One region of the Paenibacillus sp. FSL H7-0703 genome, then DNA from elsewhere that is predicted to be linked to it. Evidence: predicted binding sites of a transcription regulator. Region 1 holds the regulator's gene; each other region holds the start of a gene.
What was found. Region 1 encodes Rex, which represses fermentation and respiration genes when NADH is low (regulators of the CRP and FNR family bind a similar motif). Its sites were predicted from a motif close to TTGTGAAATATTTCACAA; they were not measured.
Positions count from the first base shown of each region.

Region 2: a site for Rex is predicted at 3,769-3,786, ahead of adhE (bifunctional acetaldehyde-CoA/alcohol dehydrogenase). Genes of this name have one in related genera too.
Region 3: a site for Rex is predicted at 5,795-5,812, ahead of MHB46_RS16465 (formate/nitrite transporter family protein). Genes of this name have one in related genera too.

Region 1 covers NZ_JBBOPF010000003.1:37,176-45,096, forward strand. The annotation lists gene MHB46_RS25505 (acetate/propionate family kinase) at 1-685, opposite strand, end outside; gene MHB46_RS25510 (3-hydroxyacyl-CoA dehydrogenase family protein) at 682-1,554, opposite strand; gene MHB46_RS25515 (AAA family ATPase) at 1,691-3,193, opposite strand; gene MHB46_RS25520 (hypothetical protein) at 3,186-3,719, opposite strand; gene MHB46_RS25525 (cell wall elongation regulator TseB-like domain-containing protein) at 4,261-4,785, opposite strand; gene MHB46_RS25530 (amidohydrolase) at 4,823-6,124, opposite strand; gene MHB46_RS25535 (redox-sensing transcriptional repressor Rex) at 6,111-6,764, opposite strand; gene dinG (ATP-dependent DNA helicase DinG) at 6,809-7,921, opposite strand, start outside.
Region 2 covers NZ_JBBOPF010000002.1:41,846-49,766, forward strand. The annotation lists gene pflB (formate C-acetyltransferase) at 1-752, opposite strand, end outside; gene adhE (bifunctional acetaldehyde-CoA/alcohol dehydrogenase) at 1,081-3,693, opposite strand; gene MHB46_RS24605 (Crp/Fnr family transcriptional regulator) at 3,952-4,668, shown strand; gene MHB46_RS24610 (DODA-type extradiol aromatic ring-opening family dioxygenase) at 4,808-5,575, opposite strand; gene MHB46_RS24615 (winged helix-turn-helix transcriptional regulator) at 6,316-6,660, opposite strand; gene MHB46_RS24620 (ThuA domain-containing protein) at 6,907-7,638, opposite strand; gene MHB46_RS24625 (sugar phosphate isomerase/epimerase family protein) at 7,659-7,921, opposite strand, start outside.
Region 3 covers NZ_JBBOPF010000001.1:3,713,731-3,721,651, reverse strand. The annotation lists gene MHB46_RS16485 (GNAT family N-acetyltransferase) at 1-389, shown strand, start outside; gene MHB46_RS16480 (GNAT family N-acetyltransferase) at 489-983, opposite strand; gene MHB46_RS16475 (MFS transporter) at 1,088-2,335, opposite strand; gene MHB46_RS16470 (molybdopterin-containing oxidoreductase family protein) at 2,382-4,514, opposite strand; gene MHB46_RS16465 (formate/nitrite transporter family protein) at 4,887-5,720, opposite strand; gene MHB46_RS16460 (FAD-dependent oxidoreductase) at 6,107-7,468, opposite strand; gene MHB46_RS16455 (glutathione peroxidase) at 7,861-7,921, opposite strand, start outside.

The DNA.
Region 1 (7,921 bases):
CCATGGAAGTATCAACAGACAAACCGCCTTGAACTGCTGTTACGCTACCACCATTACCGATATGACAAGTGATAATCTTCAGGTCTTCCAAAGGACGACCAAGGAATTTGGCAGCTTCCTTACTTACAAAATCATGGGAAGTGCCGTGGGCACCGTAACGACGAACCTTATACTTATTGTACAACACTCTTGGAATGGCGTACATATAAGCTTTTTCAGGCATGGTTTGATGGAACGAGGTATCAAATACCACAACCTGCGGTACATCTGGCATATTCAATTCAGCCGCTTTAATCCCCATCATGGAAGCAGGGTTATGCAGTGGTGCCAGGTCAAACAAGCGGCGGATTTCACTCTTCGCTTCAGGCGTTACAACTGCTGACTGTTTGAAGATTTCGCCTCCATGAACCACACGGTGGCCTACAGCCTGAATTTCACTAGTACTGGAGATTACACCATGTTCAGCATCTGTGAGTGCGTTCAGCACTTTACGGATGGCTGTAGTATGTTCCAAAATTTCGCTAACTTCGGTGTATTCTTCTTTATTGGTTGGCTTATGCGTCAGAATGGAGGAATCCATACCGATGCGCTCTACCAATCCTTTTGCCAGAACGGACTCGTCCGTCATATCATACAATTGGTATTTCAGGGAAGAACTCCCTGCATTGATTACGAGAATTTTCATATCCGGTCACCATCCTTGTCGTACTTAAAGAAGCCTTCGCCCGATTTCACGCCCAGATTACCTGCACGCACCATTTTCTTCAGTACGATGGACGGACGATATTTCAATTCGCCGAATTCACGGAACATACGCTCCAGAGCAGCCAAAACGGAATCTAGACCAAAGCGGTCAGCCATTTCCAAAGGACCGCTTTGGAAGTTATAGCCGATTCGCATAGCGTCATCAATATCTTCAGCGGAAGCCACGCCCTCTTGAAGTACATGGGCCGCTTCGTTAATCAGCAGACAGATAATCCGGCTTGTTACGAATCCAGGAGATTCATAAATCATGACTCCTTTTTTCTCCACTATTTCTTCCACGAACATTTTAGTGTGTTCAAATGTATCGTCCGAAGTTTTCAAACCACGAATAATTTCTACAAGATCAATACGGGATACTGGATAAATAAAGTGCATACCAATAACACGCTCAGGATACTTGGTCGAGCTAGCAAGCTCGGTCAGGCTCAGCGTGGATGTATTACTTGCAAGAATAATATTGCTTGGACACACATAGTCTAGCTCTTGGAACACTGCTTTCTTCTCGTCCAGATTCTCTGTAATAGTCTCAATGACCATATCGCAGCTGCCGAGCTCCGCCAAATGGATTACTTTTTGAATACGGGATAAGATCAATTTTTTCTCAGCCTGAGTAATTGCCCACTTTTCCAGTTGTTTGTCCAGACTCGTTTCAATCATATTGTAGGCGTAGTCTAGTTTCTCTGGTGTCTGCTCTACCAGCAGCACATCGATTCCTTTGGACGCGAGCATTTCAGAAATCCCCTGTCCCATGGTGCCGCCGCCGATGACGCCGATTTTTTTAAATTGCATGATTCTTTACTCCACCCTTTCCTGGTCACTCTCATATATTGTATCCTTCTTTGTCGAAAAATACATGTTTATGTCCCAATAGATAATAATATCTTAGCACGGACTAAAAGTAAAAAAAAATAACCAGCATAAAAAATTATGCTGGTAATAAAGCATTTTCACTAAATTGACATCTAAATTGATCTCCAGACAGAGTTTCTTCCTTCATCAGGATGTCAAGTGAGTTGTCGAACACAGGACGATGCTTTTCCAGCAACTCCAAAGTTCGGGTATGCAGGTCAGCCATAATCTCGCCATTTTCCCGCATAAGTTCTTCTTTGGTTACCATTTCCATGTTAATAATGCCAAGTGAAGTCAAACCGGAAGTCATCATCGTATGGACGATGTTCAGCGCCTGCTCAAAATCATTACTTGAGCCGGTACTGCGACCGCCATAGTACATTTCTTCCGCCGTGGCCCCTGCGAGCGAGATCATGATCTGCTCCTCCAGGAACTGCTTGGTGTATAAATAATGCTCTTGCTGTGGATTGTGGCGCACATAGCCAAGCGCTTTCCCACGTGGGCTAAGTGCTACCTGGCTTACGCTACCGGGACGAACAATTTCGGCCATAATAGCATGTCCCAGTTCATGAATCGCTACACGTTTTTTCTCTTCCAACGTCGATTCTCGATCTGTCTTTTCACCCATCATTACTTTGTCAATTGCCATCGACAGATGCTTCTGCGCAATCATTTTCTGATCCTGTCTCATCGCATAGATTGCCGCTTCATTCATCACGCTCTCCAGCTGTGCGCCGGAAAACCCGTAAGATTCCTCAGCAATTTTGTCCAGATTCGCATCTTCCTGAATCGGTTTGTTTTTGGCATGAATTTTAAGAATATGAAGACGGCCCTTCTTGTCAGGCAAATCCACTTGAATATGACGGTCAAAACGCCCTGGACGCGTTAAGGCACTGTCCAGCATTTCTTTACGGTTTGTTGCTGCAATGATCAAAATCCGCGGTGTATCTGCCGAATAAATGCCATCCATTTCTGTCAGCAACTGATTCAAAGTCTGATCATATTCTCGTTGCTGTCCACCCTCACGTTTACCACCAATTACGTCGATCTCGTCAATAAAAATAATCGCATTTTCCTTCTTTTCCTTGGCTGCACGAGTACGTGCCTCCCGAAACAACTCACGAACACGACCCGCGCCAACACCAACGTACATTTCAACAAATTCACTACCTGAGGCTGCAACAAATACAGAATTAGTATAGTGTGCGGCTGCTTTCGCCATCAGTGTTTTCCCTGTTCCCGGAGGACCTGTGAGCAGAACACCTTTTAATGGACGGATACCAAACTTAGAAATTTCATCATGTCGATTCAAAAAGTCCAGGGCCTCACGCAGCTCCTGCTTAGCGCTTTCCTGCCCACCGATTTCCTCAAAAGTCAGTTTGTCCGGACCACTTTTTTTGCGTTTACGTTCTTGCCCAGCACCTACGGCCAAGCCACCACGCGCATGCATGAGCATTAACAAGCCGCTGAGCATCACGCCAGCAACTAGAAGAGGGATAATATTCACCCCAATAAAAACGAGAAATATAATAGTCACCGGCACTATGCCGATTAATGTTTCCTTGATCCATCTAGGCATTAGGCCATACCCCCATTTGCTGAGATTGACGTGGCAATACGATAAACTTGGTCGCTTTACCTTCGCTGAGTCGGATATAGACATTGTTCGAATCCATGTCGGTATCAGCTTTGATACCCGTCTTTTTCTTTTTCATCTGCTCAACTGTAGATGAAATTTGAGTATACTTTTTATTTTCCATCGCTTCGGCTACAGGAAACATGGCCTCAGACCACCATTGATTCAGTGCTGAATTGGAACGATCTTCAATATCCAGCTTAATGGTACGGCTGCCAATGATGGTTTGCCCTTTTTGCTTAACCACATCGACTAATCCGGCCACATCCGCCTGCGGTTTGAGATCTAGTTTCAATACAACCTGATCCTGTTTAATATCTATTTGAGCGCTTGTCACGCCTGGATATTGAGAAACCAGTTTTTCCAGAGGGCTTTGCATTGTAACCTGACGGTAAATGAACCATCCCCCAAATAGCAGCAAAGCTGCCAAAACTGCCGCCACAACGATAGGAACTGCACGCAATTTCAAACAACATCCTCCTCTCAAAATGTAAAACACAGAAGAAACGGGACGAATGTCAACAAACAACCAAATTGCATGATCTTACAGCGATCAGCAATTCTTTTTTCTATCATTTTTGTCTATCACTTATAAAATATAGTATATCATAACGTATATCTAATATCGAAGGCAATGTGTGGAGGAGTTGTGATGAGGCAAAATCTTTGGTTAAGGTGGAGGCGAAACGCTGAGCGTAGGATTTGATCTTACGATCGCTGTTGCCACCCGATTTTTCTCGATTTTATTCTTACTGAGAAAATCCGGCGGCAAAGGCGAACGCTCCGCTTCTCCAGATTCAAATCCTCCACTCCGTACTGCCCGCCATAAAGATGAATTTGCCCTAGGAGAGAAAATGGATAGGTAAAGATGCTTCACTGGTTTTCAGCCCATTTTACGGCATAGCAAGACTAAAAGACGTAAATACGATTTCCATCGCATTTACGTCTTTTTCTTGAGCTTTCAATTATTTACTAGTCATTCATTCCACATCTGCTAATCCTCAACCAGCTCAGTTATTGGGCAAAGTATATTTTACACCCGTCGCTACCCCATCTGAGAAACGATAAAAGGTGTAGTAATGATGACTTCCATCATCGTAAAACAACTGCCACACATATTCGCCATTGAACACACTCGGCTGAAGCCTTACAATTTTTGCACCTGGAAGCTGCTGTTGAATTATTGCCGTCATTTTTTGCTCATCGACTCCGTTCTTCAGCAACTCAGTGTGAACACCGCTATTATCTGCGGCAGGTACGTTAGGTTGTCCTTCCACTTTTTGAAAAGGAACCCACACCATTATATTTTCATTCTGTGCATTTTTCCCTTGAACCACCCAATATACCTGATCCCACACAGACTTCCATGTTTGAGTCGTGCTAACCAGACCACCTGATTGCTTGGCCTTAATGATAGCGGCATTTTTCTCAGCCACCTGGTCTTGAGTAACATAGGAATAATACCAGAAAATGCTGACCAGGATCAGTATTACGGCCAAAATGGCGACCGCTATCCACTTTTTCTTATTTTTCAAACCCGTGCTTCCTCTCTAAGGGGATGTGACACCTGAATTAGCGCGACAGCAGCCCTTCAAAGGCGGCTTGTGCCTCATGTTTGATGCGTTCCTCGTCCATAGTCAGGCATTCGCCGTTTTTCACAACCTGACGACCGTCTACCCATACGTGAACCACGTCTTTGGCGCTTGCTGAGTATACCGCATGGGAAATAAGATCTGTACGCGGCAAGAAATGTGCCTGATTCAGATCCAGCGCGATAAAGTCAGCCTTGTTGCCTGCTGCCAACGCTCCTACTTCTTTTAAACCAATTGACTTTGCACCGTATTCTGTTGCCAGACGCAGCGCTTCACTCGCAGGAACTGCCGTAGGGTCACCAGATACACCCTTGTGAATAAGTGCTGCCAGACGCATTTCCTCGAACATATCCAGGTTATTATTGCTGGCAGGACCATCCGTTCCGAGAGAAACGGTAACCCCTGCACGCAGCAATTCAGGCACTCTTGCTACACCACTTGCCAGCTTCAAGTTGCTACCTGGGTTGTGCGAAACCGCTACACCACGTTCAGCCAGTAAAGCTATTTCTTCGTCATTCAAATGAACGCCATGGGCAACAAGCGAAGGACGGGAGAAAAAGCCAAGCTTATCCAAGTGTGCAACTGGACGCAAACCGTAGTCACGTACGTTTTGCTCCACTTCGGCGATCGTCTCAGACATGTGCGTATGCAGCGGCAAATCCAGATCATGCGCAGCTTGTACGAATTTTTCAATAAACGCAGGTGGACAGGTGTATGGCGCATGCGGTGACATCATCGTTGTAATACGCCCGTCTGCTTTACCATGCCAGTTACGCGCAAAAGTTACGGCCTCAGCCAGCTTGATTCGCTGTTCTTCCTCCGAACATAGTCCAATTGCTCCACGCATCAGACTTGCACGAATACCTGACTCTTCAGCCACACGAGCCACCTCATCCATATGATCGTACATGTCCAGGAAGGTCGTTGTTCCACCTTTCAGCATTTCCAGCACAGACAACGACGTACCCCAGTACACGTCCGTAGATGTAAACTTGGCTTCCATAGGCCACATTTTTTCCTGAAGCCATACTTGAAGTGCCAAGTCATCTCCATGCCCACGCAGCAGAGACATCGCCGCATGACCATGAGTATTAATCAGACCAGGTAAAAACAAAAGCCCCTTACCATCGATCGCTTCCGTCTCTTCCTCACCCGAAGGCAAAGTCTCGCCAATGTAAGTAATGCGGCTATCTTCCACAATCATAAAACCATGGATTACCCCAGCTTCTGGTCCATTTACGGCAAAAGAGCCGTTTTTAATCATCCATTTATTCACTGTCATATTGTGTTTCTTCCTTTCCGTCCTCCAAATAATAAGCGAGGCTAAGCAAATCAGTTGTAAAGTCTGTGGCATGAATCCGAATGTTGGCCGGTGCCTTGAGAGTAGTCGGTGCAAAGTTCAGGATCGCTCCAATTCCACTCTCAATAAGCCTGTCAGCCACGTGCTGTGCTTCAAAATCAGGTACGGTAATAATCCCGATTCGAATGTTTTTTTCTCTCACAGTCGCTTCCAGTTCATCCATCGGTTGCACGACCAATGTATTGATCTTGGTCCCTACCTTATCCGGAAACGCATCAAATACCGCTACAATCTTCATATTGTCTTTTAAATAAGCGTTATAATTCGAAAGGGCTTGCCCCAGATTACCCGCTCCGACCAATACTACATTAATTTGCTGATCGATTTTCAGGATATGGCGTATTTTCTCAATTAGATAAGAAACATCATAACCGATACCCTTCCGACCAAAATCTCCAAAATAGGCGAGATCTTTACGGATTTGGGCCGGGTTCAAATCTAGCCTCTGTCCCAACTCTTGAGAAGAGACCGTAGCCACCTCCCGTTTGTGAAGTGCATTCAGATAACGTAAATATACGGGTAACCTCCGTACGACAGCCTCTGAAATTTTATCTGATTTCATACTTGCTCCCCCTAATTGTAACGAACATACTTAGTGTCCGTCCGTTATGCCTCGGTCTCCGGGGCGGATTGGAGCCATTCGGCGATGCGGGGCACCATTTGCTCCGATGGCATATGCTCCATTTTTGGTCCCGGTAACGAGTACAAAAAGTGCTTTCCGTAATAGGATTCGATCACACGCGTATCGTAAACGATAACGACCCCGTGGTCGCTCGCTGTACGAACCAACCGACCAAATCCCTGTTTGAAGCGAATGACCGCTTGTGGTACAGACAGCTTCATAAATGGATTCTTCTTCTGCTGCTGGAGCAGCTCGCTTTTTGCCTCCAGCAACGGGTGATTCGGCGGTTGAAATGGCAAGCGAACAATGGCTAGACAAGTCAGAGCCTTCCCCGGAATATCGACGCCTTCCCAGAAGCTGCTGGTTCCCAGCAATACAGAAGCTTTGGCTTCCTGAAAACGGCGGGTTAGCTTGCTGCGACTCCCACTGTCCACTCCTTGTCCCAGCACAGTAATTTCGCTGGATGCTAAGGCCTCTTTGAGCGGCTCATACACTTGCCGGAGCATCCGATAGGAAGTAAACAGAACGAGCATTCTCCCCCGCGTCGCCTGAGCAGTCGCTCCTAGAGAGCTAACGAGCATATCTACAAAGTGTGCATCTCCTACACTGCCCTTCACGCTTGGGAAATCCCGTGGAATGACCAGCAACACCTGATCCCTGTAATTAAAGGGTGACGGGAGCTGCGAAGTCATCAGCCGCTCTTGATCTGCGGCCTCCTGCAAGCCAAGCTGATCGATCATGTACTGAAACGACTTATCTACCGATAAGGTAGCAGACGTCAGAATGATGCTTCTTTTTTTGTCAAAAAACATTTCTTTCAACTGGCGGCTCACATCGACGGGCACTGCATAAAATTGTAATGATTTACTGCGGAATTGCCCACTCGCTTCGAGCCAGTATACGGTTGTTTCATCATCGAGTCGCATAAAAAAGCGCAAATTTTCTCGAATCCCCGCCAGATCCTTGAGCAAGCCCGTGATATCTGTAATAAGGCTATCCGCCGCATAATCGTCATGTTCTTCCTTGACGTCCAGCATCAGCTTGTCGCCCTTGCGCAAAATTTCACTCATCGTTACATATAACTGATTTTCCAAAGC
Region 2 (7,921 bases), on a different contig from region 1:
GCATTGTTAGCAGGTTTTGAAATATCAAAACCGTGCTCAGCAGCCATTTGTTTCAGTTCATTCAAAGCACGAATTTGTTCGGAAATTTCCTCACGCAGACGAATTACGTCTTCTTCCATGGAATCAACTTCAAGGCTTTTCAGTTGCAGCTTTTTATCTTGGATCAAGAAGTCTGCACCATACAAAGCTACACGACGATAGTCACCGATAATACGACCACGACCGTATGCATCAGGCAGACCAGTAATGATACCAGCTTTACGGGCTGCTCTCATTTCATCTGTATAAGCATCAAATACACCTTGGTTGTGAGTTTTACGAATATGAGTGAAAATATCAATGATACTTTCTGGTACTTCAAACCCATAGGCTTTACAAGCGTCGATCATCATCCGAATTCCACCAAACGGCTGCAAAGAGCGTTTGAATGGAGCATCTGTTTGTACACCGACAATTTGCTCTTTATCCCGGTCTAGATAACCCGGTTTATGTGAAATAATAGTGGATGGCGTATTCACGTCTACATCAAGCACGCCGCCGTTTGCCAACTCTTTTTTGGTAAGATCGGATACAATATCCCACAATGCAGTTGTGTTGGCGGTAGGACCAACCAAAAATTCTTCATTGCCAACATAAGGTAAGATATTAGTTTCAATAAAATCGTTGACGTTAACTTCTTTAGTCCATTTGCCTTTTTTAAAACCTCTCCAGCCAGATTGTTGCTCTTGTAATTCTCTCTCAATCACCGACATGTAAATCCCTCCAAATTGTTTGGTCTTCCGGACTTGTGATTTTTTTCACGATAAAGCTATTTCTTGAGCCCGGCCTGTTCACCGATGCCTTACGCTCAGTGTCGGGACCTTTCTTACACCCTTATTGTAGAATAATGATAGAGTGTAGTATGTGATAAAAATCACAATATGAGTGATTTTTATCACTTTATTTTCCCTAGCTTCACGCCTATATCCTTAGCCTTGCCGTTCACCTCCCTTCCCAAACCAACAGGCCCTCTATATAGAGAGCCTGCATCGGTATTGAACGAGAAAATGCTTTTTCACAAGCCTCTTCGTACCTATTATATTATTGGTCAAAACGTCCGTAGAAGGCATTGCGATAGACATCAGCCAACTCAGTAACCAGCGGCAACTTCGGATTCGCAGTTGTACATTGATCTTCAAAAGCGCGGTCAGCCAGATAGTCTACACGTGATTCGAAATCCTTCGCATCGAAACCGATTTGTTGGAACGATTCCTCGATACCAAGTGTTTTGTTCATCTTACGGATCGCTTCGATCAAGCTGTTAACCCCTTCTTCGGTGGTACGTGCAGGCAGTCCCAGTATGCGCGCAATTTCTGCATAACGCTCATCCGCAACAAAGTGCGAATATTTAGGGAACGAAGCAAATTTTGTCGGTTTTTTCGCATTATAGCGAATGACGTGCGGCATCAAAATGGCATTCGTGCGGCCATGCGCTGTGTGGTATTGTCCACCCCATTTATGTGCAAGACTGTGGTTAATGCCCAAGAATGCATTAGCAAACGCCATACCAGCAAGTGTGGAAGCATTATGCATTTTTTCACGAGCCAGCTTATCACCGGTCAGAGCCGATTGTTCCAGGTATTGGAATACCAATTGAATGGCTTTAATCGCCAGACCGTCTGTGTAGTCATTAGCCATTACGGACACGTAAGCCTCGATAGCATGTGTCAGAACGTCCATACCTGTGTCCGCTACAGCTGTTTTAGGCAGCGAATATACAAACACTGGGTCAATAATTGCCACATCAGGAGTCAACTCATAGTCAGCCAGCGGGTACTTCGTGTTGCCCAGGTTTTTGTCCGTAATTACTGCGAACGATGTAACTTCGGACCCTGTACCCGAGGTTGTAGGGATAGCTACAAATTGTGCTTTTTGACCCAAACGTGGGTACTTGTAAATCCGTTTACGGATATCCATGAATTTTTGTTTTAAGTTATTGAAATCAGTATCTGGATATTCATAGAACATCCACATGCCTTTAGCCGCATCCATTGGCGAACCGCCGCCCAGTGCGATGATGCAATCCGGTTGGAAACGTCTCATCATTTCAGTACCACGTTCTACCGTAACTGTCGATGGATCTGGCTCTACTTCAGAGAACACTTCGATAGCTACTGGTGTTTGGCGTTGATGCAGATAATGAATAACACGATCTACATATCCCAGTTGTACCATCATAGGGTCCGTGATAATGGCTACACGTGTGATATCAGGCATTTTAGCAAGATACTGTGTCGAATTTTTCTCAAAATAGATTTTGGAAGGTACTTTGAACCATTGCATATTCACCGTCCGTTTCGCCACCCTTTTCACATTAATCAAATTGACTGCCGATACGTTCGACGAAGTCGAGTTACGACCGTACGAACCGCAACCGAGTGTCAACGAAGGAAGGTTGGTGTTGTAAATGTCGCCAATCGCACCATGTGTGGAAGGTGCATTTACAATGATACGTCCTGTTTGCAGACGGTTTGCGAAGCGAGCGATAACGTCCTCATCGTTCGAATGAATAGCGGACGAGTGGCCCATGCCCCCGAATTCCACGACTTCAGCAGCGCGTTGAATACCTTGTTCTGCATTTTTTACTTTATAGCAAGCCAATACAGGACTCAATTTTTCCGCAGACAATGGGAATTTTGTTCCTACCCCTTCAATCTCAGCGACCAAAATTTTAGTTCCTGCTGGTACTGTGATACCACTCATTTCAGCAATTTTCACAGCAGACTGCCCGACGATAGCTGGGTTCACTGCACATTTCTCGACATTCATAGCTCCTTGAGTGAGCTTAGCTGCTTCTTCTTTATTTACAAAATAGCAGCCGTTAGCGATCATCAATTTTTTCACTTGTTCGAAGATTGGCTCTTCGATAATAACCGCTTGCTCGGAAGCACAAATCATACCGTTGTCGAAAGATTTAGAGAGGATGAGATCGTTCACAGCCTGCTTGATGTCTGCTGTTTTTTCAATAAAGCAAGGCACGTTACCTGGGCCTACACCCAGAGCAGGTTTACCGCAGCTATATGCCGCCTTAACCATGCCTGATCCACCAGTTGCCAGAATCAGCGCCACATCAGGGTGGTTCATCAGTACATTGGTCTTATCCATCGAAGGTGCTTCAATCCATTGAATACAATCAGCTGGAGCACCATGTTTAACAGCTGCTTCGAGCAAGACGCGGGCTGCTTCCGCACTACACGATTGAGCAGATGGATGGAAACCGAAAATGATTGGGTTACGTGTTTTAATGGCAATCAACGCTTTGAACATCGTAGTCGAAGTCGGGTTTGTCACTGGAGTGATCCCCATGATAATTCCGACTGGCTCTGCTATCTTTTGAAAACTCTCAAAATCATTGTCCTCAATGACACCGACGGTTTTTTCATTTTTGATACTATGATAGACATATTCTGTTGCAAACATGTTTTTGGTGATTTTGTCCTCGTACACACCGCGTCCTGTTTCTTCAACAGCCATCTTCGCCAGGTACATGTGTTTATCCATCCCTGCAAGTGCCATAGCTTGTACGATTTCGTCAATCTGTTCCTGATTCATACTCATGAAAGCTTGCTGTGCCCGGTTTCCCCGGTCAATCAGCGTTTGAATATACTGCTCTGCGCTTTGCTCTTTTTGGATAACCTCGTTTTTAACAGCCATTTCCCTCATCCTCCTGTTATCTCGTGTACTATCTCTTGTTCACGCACTGATCGTAACACAGCTTTTCAAGATATATTGTGATTTTTTTCACAATCTATTTAAAATTTTATTTTATGAAGTGAATTAAATCACAAAGTTTGGAATTCTGCCACTTTTACCCCCTCTTCTTGCCCCAAAAACTCATTGCACAGGTATATAATGAATTTGAATTGATCAAGTTGCAGATAAAAAACATAGGATACAAAGGGGAAATGGACGATGAGAAACCCTACAAATGTAATGGAAGCCCGCGGCAACACCTGTTGCTTCTCGGAGGCCAGCTTCAACCGATTGCAAGTGATGATGAAAGATCGAGTTATGCCAGAAAGCTCGCATCTGTTCTGGGAAGGAGATACAGCGGATAAGCTGTTTTATATTAAGCGCGGACGCGTGAAAGTAACCAAAACAACGGATGAGGGTAAGGAACTTATTCTATATATGTATCAAAGCGGCGATCTTGTTGGTCAAGCTGATCCATTTTTCGGCACCAAGCATTCCTTTTCTGCTGAGGTTCTGGAAGACAGTGATATTGGCGTAATCGATCATACAGATCTGGAGCTGCTTATTTGCCAACATTGTGATTTTGCGATTGATTTTATGAAATGGATGGGTTCGCATCACCGCATTACTCAGACTAAGTTCCGCGATTTGATGATGTACGGCAAGCCAGGCGCTTTATGTTCGACACTCATCCGTCTATGCAATACCTATGGTGAGCCTCACGGCGAACATATCCTGATTCATAAGAAAATTACTCATACTGACTTATCTAATATGATCGGTGCGACCCGGGAAAGCGTAAACCGGATGCTTAGTGATCTACGTAAGAAAAATGCAGTAGAATACGATAATGGCATGATTGTTGTCAAGGATTTGGAAATGCTGCAAGGCGTATGTCATTGTGAATTGTGCCCTCGTGAGATTTGCCGGATATAATAAATTGTTTTTTATGTAAAAGGGAGTGTTATAAGCCATTATAGCTTATAACACTCCCTAATTTATTTCCACTCCCCTACTTATACAGGAGCAGTAGCGAAGCATTTTAACAATAGTCCTTCTTCTGGCAACAAACTTTCTAAAACTGTAAGCATAGATAACTTAAATTCCCCATCTCATAGCTTCTATGGATGACCTTGGCTTTGTTTGCAGGATTTCCACTCCCCATCGCAATAAACAACGGTACAAAGTGCTCTGCTCTTGGTACGGCCTGACGAGCATACGGTGCTTCACTTTCATAGTGATCCAAAGCCTCTATATCTCTACTTTGCACTTTTTCAATAATCCAATTATCAAAATCTATAGCCCAAGGTTCTGTTTTCGTTTCCCCCCATTTGACGATACGCAGATTATGAACAGTCACTCCACTGCCAATGACCAGAATATCCTGTTCTCCCAGTCCACGTAGCACTTCACCAATGACATATTGTGCTTTGGGCGAGAGATATGGATTTACAGAGATCTGAACTATCGGAATGTCTGCCTCAGGATACATACGATGCAACAATGTCCAGGATCCATGATCCAGTCCCCTCACCCGATCAGTTTGTACGTCAATACCCTTTTGTTCATATAATTTTTCCAACTTATTGGCCAGTTCGACAGAACCATGTGCTGGATATTTCACCGCGTACAGTTCCGGTGGGAAACCACCAAAATCATAAATGGTATCGTACACGTCATCCATCGAACTGATCGTTAACGTTTGCGCTTCCCAATGAGCAGTAAAGATAACAACCGCTTTAGGACGAATGCTTTTCCCCAGTTGCTCTAAAAATGAAGTATAGTCTGTCTGTTCAATAGCAAGCATCGGTGAGCCGTGGGCCAAAAATAAAGATGGCATCATATAAATATCCCCTTGTCATCAATAATTTATTTTATTCATTAAGTAACTTTATGTAAGTAATAGTACATAAGTAACAGAGTTATGTCAACACAGACTCCAACATACACTTAGATCAGTGATTCCATAAATAAAGATTGATATAGGTATAAGGTCATAGTAATATGTAACTAATAAATTTCAAAATTTCACTATACTTCGATACAAAGGACTGGTTTCTATGGAGATGCATAATTCTAATTGCCCAAAATGTGGTTCCGTTTTTCGTCAGAACCTTAGAAACCTGTGTAGTACTTGTATTCAGGAAGAAAATATATTCTTAGACCGCTGTTCTAACTATCTATGGAAGCATCCTTCTACTCATACCCGCCAGCTCAGTGATGTAACCGGCACACCTATAGAATTACTCACAGACTGGGTAAGAGCAGGCAAGTTTCCCTCCACATACAGTCAGCTCGATTATCCTTGTGAGTCCTGCCGTTCCCCTATTTATGCAGGAAGACTTTGCCATTCCTGTCTGGGTACATTCCGTTCGGCCGCGCTGGATATTCAAACCCGTGTGCCCCGCCGTACAACAGCAGCATTATTCTCAGTTGCAGGGCGCGTCAAAGGCTATTAGCCGTGCTACCTATGCACATCATTTCTGTGATATGGATAAGTAGTCCTATACACAAAATAAAAAAACAGCCTTTTTCCTAGGAAAAGGCTGTTTTGCTATGAGAAACGCTTATTTAGTTTGGTGCTCATCTAATCCATTCCTCAGCCCAAAATTGAATCTGTTCCATAACCGGCTGAAGTGCACGGCCTTTGGTTGTTAGCTCGTATTCAATGCGGACAGGAGTTTCCGGATATACATGACGTGTAAGAATTCCTTCATTTTCCAAATCTTTCATCCGCTCTGATAACATTTTGTCACTCATTGTGGGAATCAGATTGGAAATATCCTTAAACCGCTTAGGACCGCTCATCATGGATTGAATAATTAATCCATTCCAACGCTTGCCCAAACATGAAAAGGCGGTTTCAAAACGCGGACACATTTTTGCACATTGCGGTTGACTCTCCAAATTTTTCACCTTCTTTTGCATTTCGGTTTGATAAAGCTTTCCTTTTGTTAGTATATATCATTTTAGCATACTTTATCCCGAAAGAAAACACTTTCTTCTTAAATTAAATACCTGCGCCGATAAAGTTGCCATGACCAAAACTGATTATACAACAAACCAACACAGCAGGTATATGTCTAAATCGTTAAATACAAAAAGGCGGAATCCCAAGAGGTTCCGCCTATCAGTCTGTTCATTATACAGCTCATCCATATGTGATGATTGTCATTATACCAACACTCCACCGAGAGGTCTTACAGGTTCACTCCTACCATATATTGGTTTGTTAATACTTGTCGGAGAAGTCCAACGAATGCTGTTGGCGATAACTTTCAAAATATCAGGCTGGTAATAAGTCGGATAGGTCTCATGACCTGGGCGGAAATAGAATATCTTACCGCTACCTCGGCGGAAGGTACATCCGGTTCTAAATACTTCGCCGCCTTCAAAGTTACTAACAAATACCAGTTCATCCGGCGTAGGAATATCAAAGAACTCGCCATACATCTCTTCCTGCTTTAACAAAATTTTGGCATCTATGCCTTCTGCAATGGGATGTGACGGATTCACCGACCAAATAATCTCCTGTTCACCTGCTACCCTCCATTTCAGGTCACAGCTCGTGCCCATTAGGGCTTTGAATGGCTTGGAAAAATGGCCTGAGTGCAGCACGATCAACCCCATTCCTTCCTGCACTCGCTTGACAACACGCGCCGTAACTTCATCGCTCACCTGATCGTGGGCTTTATGCCCCCACCACAGCAGCACATCTGTGGAATTCAGAATATCTTCTCCCAAACCATGCTCGGCATCATCACGCAGAGTAGCTGTTCGAATGGCAAATCCCTCTCCTGCCAGGCCGTCAGCCAACGCTTTGTGTATCCCATCAGGATATATCTGTTTGGCTTCATCATTCAACTTTTCGTTCAAAAATTCATTCCAAATGGTGACGTTAATCATCAACATTTCCCCCTATTAGGTTAGACCCACCACATCTCGCTCAGCGGTTCTTCAATCAGTACCTGGCGAAGATTGTGGACGGCCTTAGTAAAGCCTTCCTCCACGGACATCAGACCATCTTCATGCTCAATACTCACTACATAATCGTATCCCACCAGACGCAGGGCACTGATAATATCTGCCCAGGTTTTTACATCATGCCCATAGCCCACAGTTCGGAACTGCCAAGCACGATCTAGCATTTTCGTATATTCCTGCATATCGGTAAGTCCATATTTATTTA
Region 3 (7,921 bases), on a different contig from region 1:
TGCAGGGCGCCTTGAAACAAGCCGCAGAGAACGGTAGTCTGACCGCCGGAATTTGGATAGACAACGAGCTTGCTGGCATCATCAGCTACCATGAGATCAATTGGACTCACCGCTCCGTTAGCATCGGATATTGGCTTGGACACGGGTACGAAGGACAAGGCCTAATGACTAGCGCCTGCCGCGTATTCGTTGAATATGCTTTGATGGAGCTGGACTTGCATCGGGTCGAAATCCGATGCGCAACTACGAACCGCCGTAGCCGCGGCATTCCGGAACGTTTGGGCTTTGTGCTCGAAGGCATTGTACGCGAAGCGGAATTGCTGCCCGACGGCTACATGAACCACGCAGTGTACGGTATGCTCCAAAATGAATGGAAGCAACTTCGGTAATATTGTATTGTACAACAACGCCGCAGACCTGATCAGGTCTGCGGCGTTGTTGGTTTAGGCCGGACATAAAACCGAATATTACTGTCTGTAGCCTCCCGCCTATTTTAAGAAATAGGCCATTAACACATCATCCACGAATTGGCCTGCTATGTAAAACTCCTCATGCAAACGTCCTTCAATCGCGAAACCGCATTTTTCATAAAACATAAGGGCTTCCATGTTACACGAGAGTACCCGCAAACTTAATTTGCGTATGCCCTCGGCAGCTGCAATGTCCTTCATGGAGTTCATGAGCGCCGTCCCAATACCTTTGCGATGATAGGCTGGATGTACAGCTATATTTATTTCGAGTACATGACAATTACTAGCCAACAGCGTTGGAGGACGAAATCCAATATACCCGCAGAGCACTTCCTGTTCGATGGCGACCAGTTGAGAGCCTGGAGGCGTATTGCGCAAAAACTCTCCGCGCGACTTCCAGGACAGCGAAGCGGGAGCCGTGCGTTCATTCCATACCAATTCATCCAGCGCAATCAGATCAGGAGCATCCTTCATCTCCGAATGACGTATCGTCAAGGGTTGACTTGTAAACAATTCCTTTCAATCCTTCCTGTGAAGGCTTTCCTGAAGCAATAACTGCAATCATACGTCACTTATTGTACCATAATCACAGCTCATTACTGAACTTTTATTAGGACTTAAGAACTGGGAACATCAGACTTGGAAGTAGTATCAAAAGTATCCAAATCATGTCGGTAACCGTTCAACCAGCTATGCAGGACGAAAAACAGGATCGACAACACTGCTACGCCCGCTGCCAGCCAAAGTGTAGGCGGTAACCCACCGCCATCATATAACTTCCCCATAATATAAGGTCCCATTACCCGTCCGGCTGCGCCAATGCCCCCCACAAGTCCAATGTAAAAGGGTGCACCCCGACCTCCATGATCAGACAGGAACGCAGGAACCGCAGGTGCAATCAGCATTTCTCCCAGGGTCGCCAGGACCATAGCGAATATCATCCCCGTATAGTTCTGTGTACCCAGCATGACGATATAAGCAGATAAGTAAAATCCGCCGGCCCATGTCATTTGGGCTGAAGCATGCCGGGCATACAGACGTTTTATCCAGAAAATAATCGGCTGTGCGGCAAAAATAAGGATACCATTCAGTGTCCATAGTAATCCATACATCGTTTTAGGCAAGCCCTGCTCAATAATATGGGGAGACACTCCTGTATTCCAGATCGAATTCCCGAACCATAAAAAAAGCGAACCTAACCCCACAAAGAGATACAGTCTGGTATCACGAAACAGCAATCGAGCTGGTATTTCCTCTCTTTTTTTCACGGACTTACTGAGCTGCACTTCTCCCTCTTCCCGATCCACCCTACTGAGATAAGACCAGAAGAATCCGGCAAATACCGCAGAAGTCACCCCATTCATCACAAAGCTGAGCTGATAGGAAAGGTCAGCCAGAACGCCACTCAATCCCGTACCCACTGCAACCCCAATATTGTTAGCGACATAAATAATATTAAACAGCTCACCACGACGGTCAGCGAAACGAAAACCTACAAAGGCCTGAATCGCCGGCACAGATACGACATTAAAAAAGCCGATAAAGCCCATCATGATGACAAACGCTACCCAATGGCCACTGGTAAATGGAAGCGCGAGAAGTCCCAGCGCGTTCATCGCGAGTGAGCCAACAATCAGTTTCTTGGCTCCAATACGGTGATAGAGGGCTCCGCCCAGCACTTGACCAAAAATTCCGCCCAGAGATTGCACTAAAATCGCAATCCCTGCATCTCCCATACTACGGTTTAGCTCGTCAAACACATACATGCTAACCAACGGCCACATCAGGGAACTTCCAGCGGAATTAATCAGACTAGCAACGAGAAACACTTTCACTTCTTTCGGATAAGACTCCAACCATTTCATATCTTTTGTTTCTCCTTTTGCATCTGACGCCATAAAAGGCATTATCTCATTGGCGCTTCACATTCACCACCGTTGAGAAGAAAGTAGCCCCCTGTCCCATATCCGACAGCCGATCAGAGGTTAACACATTGGCACGCTGTCTGCGTCCTTTGCCTTCCCACCATAATCCCTGGCTAATCACTGTACCGGGCAGCATCAGATCGGTGACTTTGGCTTTCAGCTCATACGTCCCCCGATCATTCCATACGGTAACCGGGTCCCCATCCGCGATGTCCCTTGTTTGAGCATCCTCCGGGTGAATTTGTAGCAAGGGCTCCCGCTCCAGTCGCTGATGCTTGGGCAAGTTAGCGAAAGTAGAATTCAGAAAATTATGGTTTGGCGGTGAAATAAACATTAATGGATACCGCTCGTCCGCTTGCGGTCGATGCTCTCCGTCGTACCCTTCAATCAGCGGCACATAAGAAGGCATCGCGGGCAGACCTGCTTGTTTCATTTTTTCCGAATACAACTCAATCTTGCCTGAAGGCGTGGTTAAACGATCCAAATAAGTAGCCTTTGGCGTCATATCGAGCTTTACAAAAGGTGATTTTTTCAAGGCTCCCAAAGTTACACCGTTGAGATAAGGGTTCGTTGGATTATCAAGCGCGCCCACGATCATGTCCTCTTCACTTTCCGTAAAGGCAGCTTCGTCAAAGCCCATAGCCCGTCCGAGCAGGCTAAACAGCTCATAATTGCTTTTGCTTTCCCCGAGTGGAGCAATGACGGGTTCCTGCATCTGGACATAGTGATGCCAGTAGGATTTATATAGGTCTGTACCTTCAAAGGAAGACGCTGCAGGCAGCACAATATCGGCATAACGGGCCGTATCCGTAAGAAACAGGTCATGTACGACTGTGAACAAATCCTCTCGTTCAAATCCTTTAGTCACCCGTTCCGAATCGGGAGCTACAACTACCGGGTTACTGCAGTATACAAATAACGCCTTAATCGGCTGTTCCTTCTGTAGCAGCGCTTCTCCGATCCGGTTCATGTTGATCACCCGGGCATCCGGGTTCTGTCGCAGATCAGGACGCGCCAGATGGGCACCGTTAATTTTGGCGTAAGCGCCATTGGAGCGCGACGCTCCCCCACCGTGCTTCAGCCATTGTCCAGTGAGCGCGGGCAAGCATGTAACCGCGCGTACGTTCATACCGCCATTATCATGATGCTGAAGCCCATTACCGATATTGATATACGCTGCTCGCGCAGTTCCGTACATTTCCGCCAAACGGATAATATCCGCTTCCGGCACGCCAGTAATCCGCGAAACCCGCTCTGGTGTATACGACTTAACATGCTCGCGCAGTTCCTCATGACCTACCGTGTAGCGACGTAAAAATTCGTCGTCCGTCAGTCCCTGATCGAACAGCACATTCATAACACCCAGCGCGAGCGCCGTATCCGTCCCCGGATATAACGGAATGAACCAATCCGCCCATTGCGCCGTCCGGTTGCGATGAACGTCAATAACAACTACCTTAGCACCTTTTTTACGTGCTTTCTCAGCCAATACTACCTGATGCATGTTGGTGCTGATGACATTTCCGCCCCACACAATAATGAGGTCTGCATCCTCTGTGTCCTCCGGGCTGGTGCCGCCCTTAAAACCCATAACGGACGCCCAGCCTTCATTCCCTGCCACGCTACATATCGTCTGATCCAGTTGGCTTGAACCCAGCGCATTAAAAAATCTGCGGTCCATTCCATCCACACTCAATACGCCCATATTGCCATAAAAGCTGTAGGGGAGAATAGATTCCGGTCCGTCCATACGTATCAGCTCCTTGAACCGACCTGTAATGGTATCGACTGCCTCCTCCCAGCTAATACGTTCAAATTTCCCTTCTCCTTTGGGGCCTATACGTTTCAACGGATAGAGCACCCGATCAGGATCATATACCCGCTCCGTCATATTGCGAACTTTGTTACAAATAGCCCCTTTGGTAATAGGATGATCCGGGTTCCCAGTCACCTTGACTATCTTTCCATTTTCCTTGTGAAGCAGGAGCCCACACGTATCCGGGCAATCTAACGGGCATACAGCTGGAAAGATACCGTCCTGCTGCTCCGTCATCCGCTGCCCCATTTGTAAGTCTTGTTGAGGCGTGGCCTCAGGAGGCGCGCTATTACGATGATCCATAGTGTTGATGCTCCTTTCCGTTACCGTTTCCAAAAATTACACTGATCTTATCATATCCACAGCTTTGGCCTATGGCAAGAGAAGGATTTTCCCACACAGCCGCTCTCCAAAATATTAAAAAAATCCGTCTGCTGCATAGAGCAAAACGGATTTTTTTAGAATCATAATTTTTTTCAACATCCTGTTTCATCATATCTTACCGAGGGTAAAAAAAGATCAAGGCATCATGGACGAGAGCACACTCATCCTCCATGCCAAATCATGGACCACTCCCAAAAAAATCCGCCATGACAGGTTTCGTTCCCCCGGGCCTGTCATGGCGGATTTGCTTTGTTCATTGCTGTTTAAAGTACCGTAATTAAGCAGGACCACTCAACGGATTTGATGTGCAACCGAAGAAGTAGTTGGAGATTCATTCGCTGGAAGTGCGTTGGTTTGAGGCTTTTTCAAATAGGCCAACCAGTAGGCTCCAGCCACAAACAGGCTACCTCCTACCAAATTCCCCAGCCAGACCGGAATGAAGTTCATAACATAATCTGCCCACGAAAAGTGGCCTGCAAAAATAGCCGCCGGAATGAGAAACATATTGGCAACAACGTGCTGAAATCCAATAGCGACAAAGGCCATTGTCGGGAACCAAATCCCCATAATTTTGCCACCGATAGAGTCTGTGCTATATGCCAGCCATACAGCCAGTGCTACGAGCCAGTTACATCCTATACCCGATATAAAAGACTGCAAAAAGCTTTCATGTAGCTTATGTCCTGCCATATCCACCACTTTGTCCAGGTAAGGGCCCGTTTCTGTCAAACCCAGCACATGCCCAAAGAAAAATGCAACGAATAACGCACCTGCAAAATTACTGAGCGTAATAATCGCCAAATTACGAAGCATGGCTCCTGTCTTAATCCGTCCTGCCCATCTCGCCAAAGGGACCGCCATCATATTGCCGGTCAGCAATTCTCCGCCGGCGATCAAAACTAATACCAAACCTACGGGGAACACCGCAGCTCCAATAAAGGTGGCAATGCTTCCCCATTCTTTAGGCGCGCTTGCAATAACACGTATATCCAGCAAAAACCCGAGTGCAATAAATGCACCTGCCAAAAATCCCAGTACCACCGCCACAGTCCACGGGTTGTTCGCCTTGGCCACTCCTGTTTCCACCGTCTTTTCAGCAATTTGCCCCGGTTTATAGCTCGCCATATGTCCCCGCTCCTTTAATATCTTTTCACTAAAATATTCTTCTTTCATATTTTATTTAAAATCAGTGATTATGTTTGTGAAAAAAATCACTTTCTCAACTATAAAAAAACAGCCCTTGGAAAAAGGACTGTCTTTCTGTATTATTACATCTACTGCGCTACTACGCGCTTTACATTTAATTGTATTCTTCCTTTTCAACTGCTCTCAAGAACCAAATAACTCCACCGAGGCCTACCAGCGCCACGACTACAAGAAAAAGGATATAAAACAAACCCATAAGCTACTTCCCCCCTGATCCTTATGCTACTCTATATTGTACTATAAGGATTCGTCCGTACGCCTCAGATTGTTGACAAACTTATGAACAATGTCACAGACAAACCGAATTATACAGTAACTGGGTTCCGTTCGGATATTGTAGGCAATGCTTGTAAACCTGCTGCGTTCAGGAAATTCCAAGGCTTGTTATAATGCGGCTGGAAGAAGAAATCGACAAAGGCCAACTGGTCAATGGTCATATGATTTTGAATGGCTACGGATAGCGTGTTAATGGATTGCGTCAAATCCACCTTCGACATAATTTGAGCCCCCAAAATTCTTCGTGTCTCCTGCTCATATACCACTTTCAGTAATACCTTTTCGGAGGTTGGCATAAATTCAGGCCGGTAGCTGTCCTCAATGGTTACAGCTTCTACAGTCATGCCTTCGTCCGTTGCCGCCGCTTCCGTCAAGCCTGTTCCTGCGATATTGTCTTCGTAAATTTTGATACCCGAAGTTCCTTGGGTTCCCATGTAGGCAATCGTTGGTTGTACCAGATTACGTGCTACCAGCGTACCCATACGAACTGCGTTGGTTGCCAAAGGGATATAAGCCGTTTTACCTGTCGGATTATAGCGGATTGCACAACTATCACCTGCTGCAAACACGTCCGGGCAGCTACTTTGCATATAGTTATCCACAATGATCGCACCGTTAGGCAACATATCTACCTGACCTTTGAGCAGATCCGTTTGAGGTCGGAAACCAATGCAGAGAATAACAAGCTCTGTCTCATATTCTCCTTTAGAGGTCACGACTTTACTCACCTTACCGTTCGTACCCTCAAAACGACTCACCGTCTCGCCAAGTACCAGCTTAATGCCATGTTCCTTCAGGGAACTTTCAATCCGGTCTGTATACTCATGGTCCAAATACTTATTCAATATACGATCAGCACTGTCGATCAGCGTTACGTTTTTACCGTTCATTTGAAAAGCTTCTACCAGTTCAACACCAATGTATCCAGCCCCGACGACTGTAATGTTCTGTACGTGCTGAGCTTTCTCAATGATATCATTGGAATGATTATAGTTTTTACAGAGCAAAATATGATCAAGTTCAATGCCCTCCAGCTTTGGAATAATGGGCCATGATCCTGTGGTCACAATTAATTTATCAAATGTGTCTGTAAATTCTTCACCTGTTTGGAGATTACGTGCATGCAGCGTCTTGCCTGCCGTATCCACACTCGTTACCTCATGAAGCATCTTGGTCACTACACCCAAGTCAGACAGTTGATCTGGAGACGAATAAAACAGGCCGTGTGGATCTTTGACGACACCACCTACATACAGCGCAATACCACAAGATAAAAATGAAATATTATCATTACGCTCGTAAACGGTAATTTCTGCATCTGGATAACATTTAGCTGTGTTGACGATAGCTGCCGTGCCTGCGTGTGTACATCCGATAACTGCTACTTTCATGTTAAATTCCTCCTTGGTGTGTGGGCATAAAATGTATAATAATTGTGAATAGTTTCACGTAACCAGCTCGTTTGCGTTTGTGATTTATTTCACTTCATGCGCTTATTATAGTGTGATATTTTTCACATTACAATAGCTTTTCGTGATATTCACAATTTGTCCACATTTAAAAAAGAAAGGATATACAAAATCAACTGTTTGCTGAAATATTTTTTTGCTTCATTCAGTTTTCCCTGTAAGCCCTCTGATTATGCCCTTGGAGTCGACTTTCACATGATGCGACCACCCTTAAATAAATGCACATGTAGAGAACAAAAAAAAGGTCTGTTTCCCGGAGACACGCAGGAAATCAGACCTTTTTAAACATATACTTTGGAGTTAAGGCAAAGCTACTATAGCAATTGCTCAATGGCTGCTTTCATCGCTTCTGGTGACTCCTTCGGTTCAAAACGA